DNA from 2 places in the Streptomyces sp. AMJ-169 genome. Region 1 is predicted to be linked to the other one. Evidence: riboswitches for the same ligand, from Rfam matches in the RefSeq annotation. Region 1 holds a riboswitch; the other holds the start of a gene.

Region 1 (4,189 bases):
GGATAAGTGATCATCAGCACCGCCAATTCATCACGGTACTGCGCGATCTTCCCCCGCAGATCTTCAGCGTCGACCTCCCCGTCCTCGGAGGTCTTCACGACGACGACCTTCATCCCGGCCATCACCGCACTCGCCGCATTGGTCCCGTGCGCGGACGACGGAATAAGACAGACGGTCCGCTGTACGTCCCCATTGGCCCGGTGATATCCGCGGACGGCGAGCAGCCCCGCCAATTCCCCCTGCGATCCGGCATTGGGCTGCAAGGACACCTTGTCGTACCCGGTGACCTCGGCCAGCCGCTCCTCCAGCTCGCGGATCAGCGTGAGATAGCCCTGCGCCTGCTCGATCGGCGCGAAGGGGTGCATCTCCCCGAACTCCGGCCAGGTGACCGGTTCCATCTCGGTCGTCGCGTTCAGTTTCATCGTGCACGACCCGAGCGGAATCATTCCCCGGTCGAGCGCGTAATCCCGGTCCGCGAGTCTGCGCAGATACCGCAGCATGGCCGTCTCGGACCGGTGCTGGCGGAACACGGGATGCGTGAGAATCTCATCGCCGCGCAGCAGTCCGGAGGGCAGTCCGTCGGCGGCACCGGAATCCAGCGCGTCGACGTCCCCGGACACCCCGAACGCCGCCCAGACGACGCCCAGTTGCTCCCGGGTGGTCGTCTCGTCACAGGCGACGGAGACATGGTCGGCGTCGACGAGCCGTACGTTGACCCCGCCGTCCCGCGCGGCGGCGACGACGCGCTCGGCCCCGCCCGGCACCCGGACGGTCAGCGTGTCGAAGTAGTCCGCGTGCACGATCTCGACGCCCCCGGCCCGCAGCCCGGCGGCCAGCACATCGGCGTACCGGTGCACCTTCCGGGCGATCCCCCGCAGCCCCTCGGGCCCGTGATAGACGGCGTACATACCGGCCATCACGGCCAGCAGCACCTGCGCCGTGCAGATGTTGCTGGTCGCCTTCTCGCGCCGGATGTGCTGCTCGCGCGTCTGCAACGCGAGCCGGTAAGCGCGGTTCCCGTCCGCGTCGACGGAGACCCCGACCAGCCGCCCCGGCAGACTCCGCGCGAACTTCTCCCGCACGGCCATGTAGCCGGCGTGCGGCCCGCCGAACCCCATCGGCACCCCGAACCGCTGCGTGGTCCCGACCGCGATGTCCGCCCCGAGCTCCCCGGGCGACACCAGCAGCGTCAGCGCGAGCAGATCGGCGGCGACGGTCACCAGCGCCCCCAGCTCATGCGCCCGCTCGATAACCGCCCGGACGTCCCGTACGGCGCCGGAGGCCCCCGGGTACTGGATCAGCACCCCGTTGATCTCCCGCCCGGCGAGCTCGGCCGGAATGCCGTCGCCCAGATCGGCGACGACGACCTCGACACCGGTCGGCTCGGCCCGCGTACGGATGACCTCGATGGTCTGCGGCAGCGCGTCGGCGTCGACGAGGAAGAGGCCCTTCTTGTTCCGCCCCATCCGCAGCGACAGCGCCATCGCCTCGGCGGCGGCCGTCCCCTCGTCCAGCAGCGAGGCCCCCGAGGTCGGCAGCCCGGTCAGCTCCGCGACCATCGTCTGGAAGTTCAGCAGCGCCTCCAGCCGGCCCTGCGAGATCTCCGGCTGGTAGGGCGTGTAGGCGGTGTACCAGGCCGGGTTCTCCAGCACGTTGCGCAGGATCACGGGCGGCGTGAACGTGCCGTGGTAGCCGAGCCCGATCATCGATCCGAGGACCTGGTTGCGGCCGGCCAGCGCCCGCAGCTCGGCGAGCACCTCGGCCTCGGTGCGCGCGTCGGGCAGGCCGAGCGCGGCGACGTTCTTGATGGCGTCCGGCACGGCGGCGGCCGTCAGCTCGTCGAGCGAGCCGAAGCCGACCTGCGCGAGCATCTTCGCCTGGGCCTCCCGGTCGGGCCCGATATGGCGCCGCTCGAAGGGCACACCCTGTTCCAGGGCGGCGAGCGGGGTACGAGAAGTCATGGCGGAGGCCTCCTGGTCGTCACGACCTGCGAAGGGGCACCACGGCTACGGGGTGCCCGGACGGGGCCTCCCCCTCTGTCATCGCGACCTGAGAGCTTCACCGGCGGCCCGAAGACCCCCGGCTTGCACCGTCGGTGAGAGCGGACGCCGCAGGCACCCGCTCTGCTTTCCAGAGTGACCTCGTCCGCGCGGTACGTGTGCCTGAGAGATTCCGGGGAGGAGTTGCTCCTTCGGCGCCCCCGGAAACTCCCGGAGGACTCTCCCGCGCGGGGTCGACAGCCACCGCCAAGATTACCAGCGAGGTCAACAGCCCGATCTTCGAGTGGCCCCCAAGCCCATTGTGCTTTTTCGTAGTCCTTACGACCCCCGTACTTCCTACGACCCCCTGTACTCCCCCACGACCCCCGAGGAACCCATCGCGAGCAGCGGGAGGGCCCATGCAGACCGACATCGACCCGCGCAACCTGATCGGCCGCAAGGCGTACGACCGCAACGGTGCGAAGATCGGCACCATCGACGAGGTCTACCTGGACGACGCCACCGGCACCCCCGAGTGGGCCGCCATAAGGACAGGCCTCTTCACCCGGGACGCCTTCGTCCCCCTGGAGCCCAGCGAACTGGTCGAGGGCACCCTCAAGGTCCCCTACGACCGCTCCCTCATCAAGGACGCCCCCGACTTCGGCGTCGGCCGCCACCTCTCCCCCGACCAGGAGCTCCAGCTCTACCACCACTACGGCCTGGACACGGTGGCCCCGACCCCGCCGGAGGACCGGGGTTTCGGCAACGTGGCGGGCCGCGACGAACCCACCCTCTGACAGCGGCGACCCCACCCCCCTGAAGCCGACCTGACGGCCCGCTGCCGAGGCCCGCCTCACGCGGACACCCCGCCCGGCATCAGCGGCAGCGGCTCCGCCGGTTCCAGCTCGGGGTCGTCGGACCGGAACGTCCGCACCCGCCCCGGCCCCGCGTCCTGCGGCGTCTCGAAGCGGACCGTCACCCGGCCGAGCCCGCTGCCCTGCACCCACCCGTTCCCGAACCCGGCGTGCCGCACATCGTGCCCGGGCCGCCACAGCCGCTCGGCGGGCACGGGCTCGGCCGCCTCGGCGACCTCCGCCGGCGCCTCCTCGGCCTCCTCCTTCAGCTCCCCCGCCGCCTGCGCGAACAGATCCTCCTGAGTGAAGTCGGCGAGCCCCGACACCCCGACCCCGAGCAGCCGCACACCCCCGGTGGTGTCCACGGAGTCCAGCAGCCGCCCCGCCGCCTCCCGGACGACCGCCGGGTCGTCGGTGGGCCCGCGCAGCGTCTCGGACCGGGTCAGCGTCGAGAAGTCGTAGCGCCGCACCTTCAGCACGATCGTCCGCCCCGACAGACCGGCCCCGCGCAGCCGTCGTACGCAGCGGTCGGCGAGGCGCTGGACCTCGACGCCCACGCGGACGCGGTCGTGGATGTCGACGTCGTAGGTGTCCTCCACGGACACCGACTTGGTCTCGCGTTCGGCGACGACGGGGCGGTCGTCGCGGGCGAGGGCCATGGCGTACAGGCCGTGGCCGTGGGCCTTGCCGAGGAGGCGGACCAGTTCGTCCTCACCGGCCCCGGCGATCTCCTCGACCGTCGTGATCCCCGCCCGGCGCAGATGGTCACCGGTCGCCGGGCCCACCCCGGGCAGCGTCCGCACCGCCATCGGCCCGAGCAGCGCCCGCTCGGTACCGGGCTCGATCAGCACCAGCCCGTCGGGCTTGGCCTGCTCGGAGGCGATCTTCGCGATCATCTTGGAGGCGGCGAGCCCCACCGACCCCGTCAGCCCCGTCACCGCCCGTATGTCGGCGCGCAGCCGCTCCCCCGTCGCCCGCGCGCTCCCGGCGTCCGAGGCCGCCCCGCCGGCCTCCAGGTCCACGAACGCCTCGTCCAGGCTCAGCGGCTCCACCAAGGGCGACAGCTCCCGCAGCAGCCCCATGACCTGCTCGCTGATCGACCGGTAGATCCCGAACCTGGGGTACAGATAGGCCGCGTTGGGCGCGAGCCTGCGCGCCTGCCCCATCGGCATCGCCGACCGCACCCCGAACACCCGGGCCTCGTACGACGCCGTCGACACCACCCCGCGCGGCCCGAGGCCGCCCACGATCACCGCTTTCCCGCGCAGGCTCGGCTTGGAGGCCTGCTCCACCGAGGCGAAGAAGGCATCCATGTCGAGGTGCAGGACCGTGGGCGCGTTTCTCACATCTCCGATG
Region 2 (4,189 bases), on a different contig from region 1:
CTCGGCGAGCAGGCGCGCACCCTCCACCGTACGCCGCTGCCGCTCCTTGAAGTCCTCCGAGGCCGCGACCTTGAAGGAGACCGCCTTCGCGGCGATCACGTGCTCCAGCGGGCCGCCCTGGAAGCCGGGGAAGACCGAGGAGTTCAGCTTCTTCGCGAACTCCTGCTTGGCGAGGATGATCCCGCCGCGCGGTCCGCCGAGCGTCTTGTGCGTCGTGGAGGTCACGATGTGCGAGTGCTCCACCGGGTTCGGGTGCAGCCCCGCCGCCACCAGGCCCGCGAAGTGCGCCATGTCGACCCACAGGTACGCGTCCACCGCGTCCGCGATCCGCCGGAACTCCGCGAAGTCCAGCTGCCGCGGGTACGCCGACCAGCCCGCGATGATCACCTTCGGCCGGTGCTCGCGCGCCAGCTTCTCCAGCTCCTCCATGTCGACCAGACCGGTCTTTGCCGAGACGTGGTAGGCGACGACGTTGAACTGCTTGCCGGAGAAGTTCAGCCGCATCCCGTGCGTGAGGTGACCGCCGTGCGCGAGGTCCAGGCCGAGGATCGTGTCCCCGGGCTGGGCCAGCGCGAACAGCGCCGCCTGGTTCGCGGACGCGCCCGAGTGCGGCTGGACGTTCGCGTACTCGGCGCCGAACAGCTCCTTCAGCCGGTCGATCGCGATCTGCTCGGCCACGTCGACGTGCTCGCAGCCGCCGTAGTAGCGGCGCCCCGGGTAGCCCTCGGCGTACTTGTTGGTCAGGACCGACCCCTGCGCCTCCATCACCGCGAGCGGAGCGAAGTTCTCCGACGCGATCATCTCCAGGGTCGACTGCTGCCGGCCCAGCTCCGCGTCGACCGCGGCGGCGATCTCCGGGTCCAGCTCGTGCAGGGAGGTGTTCAGGACAGACATGGGTACGACTCCTCAGCCGGTGGTGGTGAAAGCGGTGTACTCATCGGCGGACAGCAGGTCGCCGGGCTCGTCCGCGAGCCGCACCTTGAACAGCCAACCGCCGTCGAAAGGCTCGGAGTTGACCAGCGACGGGTCCTCGACGACATCCGGGTTGACGGCCGTGACCGTACCCGTGACCGGCGCGAACAGATCGCTCACCGACTTCGTCGACTCCAGCTCGCCGCAGGACTCGCCCGCGGTGATCTCGGCGCCGACCTCGGGGAGCTGGACGAAGACGACGTCGCCGAGCGCGTTCGCCGCGTGCTCGGTGATCCCGACCGTCGCCACGCCGTCCTCGACGGCCGACAGCCACTCGTGTTCCTTGCTGTAGCGCAGCTGCTGGGGGTTGCTCATGGCGTGAATTCTCCTGTACGGGCGGGACTGCTGGTGAATGGGGGACTGTAAAGGGCACGTGTGACCTGCGACGCGGCCCGCGAAGCTGAAAGAACTACCGCTCCCGCGTGTAGAACGGCAGCGCGACCACCTCGTACGGCTCGTGGCTGCCCCGGATGTCCACGCCCACCCCCGCCGTCCCCGGCGCGGCGTGCGCGGCGTCGACGTACGCCATCGCGACCGGCTTGCCCAGGGTGGGGGAGGGGGCGCCGGAGGTGACCTCGCCGATCACCTCGCCGGCGGCGACGACCGGGTACCCGGCGCGCGGGACGCGGCGGCCCTCGGCGATCAGGCCGACGAGGACCCGGGGCGGAGCCTGCGCCGCCCGTGCGGAAGCCGCGAGCAGCGCCTCCCGGCCCACGAAGTCGCCCTCCTTCCCGAACTTCACGACCCGCCCGAGCCCGGCGTCGAAGGGCGTCAGGGACGTCGACAGCTCATGGCCGTACAGCGGCATGCCCGCCTCCAGGCGCAGGGTGTCGCGGCAGGAGAGGCCGCAGGGGACCAGGCCGGCCGCCGCGCCCTCGGCCGTCAGCGCCTGCCACAGCTTCTCCGCGTCCGCCGGGGCGACGAAGAGTTCGAAGCCGTCCTCGCCGGTGTAGCCGGTGCGCGCGATCAGCGCCGCCGCCCCGGCGACCGTCCCGGGCAGCCCCGCGTAGTACTTCAGCCCGGCCAGGTCCGCGTCGGTGAGCGCCTGGACGATCCCCTGCGCCGCCGGGCCCTGCACGGCGAGCAGCGCGTACGCGTCCCGGTCGTCGCGGACCTCGGCGTCGTAGCCGGCCGCCCGCTCGGTCAGCGCGTCCAGGACCACCTGGGCGTTGGAGGCGTTGGCGACGACCATGAACTCGGTCTCGGCGAGGCGGTAGACGATCAGGTCGTCCAGGATGCCCCCGTCGGCGCGGCAGATCATCGTGTAGCGGGCCCGGCCCGCCTTCACCGCGGCGAGGTCGCCGACGAGTGCGTAGTTCAGCAGCTCGGCCGCCTGCGGTCCGGTGACCGTGATCTCGCCCATGTGCGAGAGGTCGAAGAGGCCGGCCCGGGTGCGCACGGCGTGGTGTTCGTCACGTTCCGAGGCGTAGCGCAGCGGCATGTCCCAGCCGGCGAAGTCGGTCATGGTCGCGCCGAGCGAGCGGTGCAGGGCGTCGAGCGCGGTGTGGCGGGGCGTGGAACTGCTCATGGAACGGTGTCTCCCAGGACGTACGGCGAGGGCGGGCTTCCGGCAGGGGAACCCCGGTGGACGGAGAAAACCCTTGGAAGGTCTCCTCCCCATCTGTCATCGGAACCTGAGAGGTTCGCCGCGAGCCGCGCGGAGGGATCCGCACAGGTCAGGGCTTGCACCTTGGGTGGGACCCCCGCACGTCGCGGCGGTCCGCTTTTCAGATGTGCCTCGCCCGCGCGGTAACGGTGCCTGAGAGATTCAAGGGAGGGACTTGCTCCTTCGGCGCCCCACCGGATGGGGACTCTCCCGCGCGGATTCGAACGGCCTGTATGCAGTTGACGCGGTCATCATCGCACGCCACCCCCGCCCCGCGGCAGGCCACATCTGTAACCGGGCTGTGCCGATCCGCGCATCACCTCGCGATACACCGGGCATTACCTTCTCTTTACTGTCTATGGGGAGACCCTTAGCCAAGGGGCTGCTCCGATGGGGAGGACGATCACGGTGAACAGGACCACGGCGTACGCGGCGGGCACGGCCCTCGCGGTGCCCACGCAGCCCACCCGGCCGGCCCAGGAGGCCTGCGCCCCCGCCCCCGCCGTCCGCGATCTGCGCGAGCGCGCCGGCCGCAGCCCGCACGCCCTCCTCTTCGGCCCCCGCGACCTCGTCGTCGTCACCGGCCTGCCCGGCAGCGGCAAGTCCACGCTGATGCGGCGCGCGGTGAAGGGCGTGGCCGTCGACTCCCAGGACACCAGGGACCGCTGGGCCGCGCGGCTGCCGGCCGCGCTGCCGTACGCCGTCTACCGGCCGCTGGTCAGGCTCGCCCACTACGCGGGGCTGTACCGCGCGCTGCGCTCGGGCGAGGGGGTCGTCGTCCATGACTGCGGGACCCAGTCGTGGGTGCGGTCCTGGCTGGCGCGCGAGGCGAAACGCAAGGGGGGCCGGCTGCATCTGCTCCTGCTGGACGTCACCCCGGGCACGGCACTTGAAGGCCAGCGGGAGCGGGGGCGGGGTGTCTCGCGCTACGCGTTCCTGCGCCACCGGCACGCGGCGGCCCGGCTGATCCGCGCGGCGGAGCGGGGGAACCTCCCCGAGGGCTGCGCCGCGGCGGTGCTGCTGGACCGGGCTTCGGCGGACGCCTTGAGGAGGATCGCGTTCACAGGCTGACGTCCCCTTAAACTTCGACCTTCAGCAGAAGTTTCCAGCAGGCGGTAGACGAGATGGACTTCCCGGCGGAACTCCCGGCCGACTTCCCGGCCCAGACACACCCCTATGCGCACGGCGGCTGGCCGGGCAACGAGCTGGAGGAGGTGCTGTCGGCCTCCCTCGGCGTCCCGTCGGCGGGCGCCCGCATCCTGGAGGTGCTCGGCCGCAGCTTCGTCTGGGTCCCGCTGCCCAACGGCGGCGGCCCCCGCACCGGCCCCCTGGACCTGCCCACGATGGACATCGGCGGCCAGACCTACGTCCCCGTCTTCACCTCCGAGGAACAGTTCCGCCAGGTCACCGGCTCGCACATGGCGTATACGATCGCCCCGGCCGTCGAGTTCGCCCGGGGCCTGCCCCCGCAGGCGGGCATCGCCCTCAACCCCGACGGCGTCGTCGGCGTCCCCCTCCCCCCGGAGGCCGTCGCCGAGCTGTGCCGCTCCGGGCGCACGGCGCTGGACGGGACGGCGACGGGCGCGCGGGTGCGGCTCTTCGAACCGGACT

What was found. A riboswitch is a leader RNA that binds a small molecule or an ion and turns the genes downstream of it on or off. The one in region 1 is predicted to bind glycine.
Region 2: another riboswitch for glycine. It lies ahead of gcvT (glycine cleavage system aminomethyltransferase GcvT); the one in region 1 lies ahead of gcvP (aminomethyl-transferring glycine dehydrogenase).

The regions. Positions count from the first base shown of each region.
Region 1 is NZ_JBVLTJ010000009.1:9,210-13,398, reverse strand. Features, by position in the region: gene gcvP (aminomethyl-transferring glycine dehydrogenase) at 1-1,961, opposite strand, end outside; glycine riboswitch at 2,141-2,236, opposite strand; gene ACYUD3_RS22300 (PRC-barrel domain-containing protein) at 2,399-2,776, shown strand; gene ACYUD3_RS22295 (DNA polymerase IV) at 2,833-4,179, opposite strand.
Region 2 is NZ_JBVLTJ010000011.1:173,331-177,519, forward strand. Features, by position in the region: gene glyA (serine hydroxymethyltransferase) at 1-894, opposite strand, end outside; gene gcvH (glycine cleavage system protein GcvH) at 907-1,287, opposite strand; gene gcvT (glycine cleavage system aminomethyltransferase GcvT) at 1,382-2,500, opposite strand; glycine riboswitch at 2,584-2,709, opposite strand; glycine riboswitch at 2,710-2,801, opposite strand; gene ACYUD3_RS26400 (AAA family ATPase) at 2,987-3,649, shown strand; gene ACYUD3_RS26405 (enhanced serine sensitivity protein SseB) at 3,703-4,189, shown strand, end outside.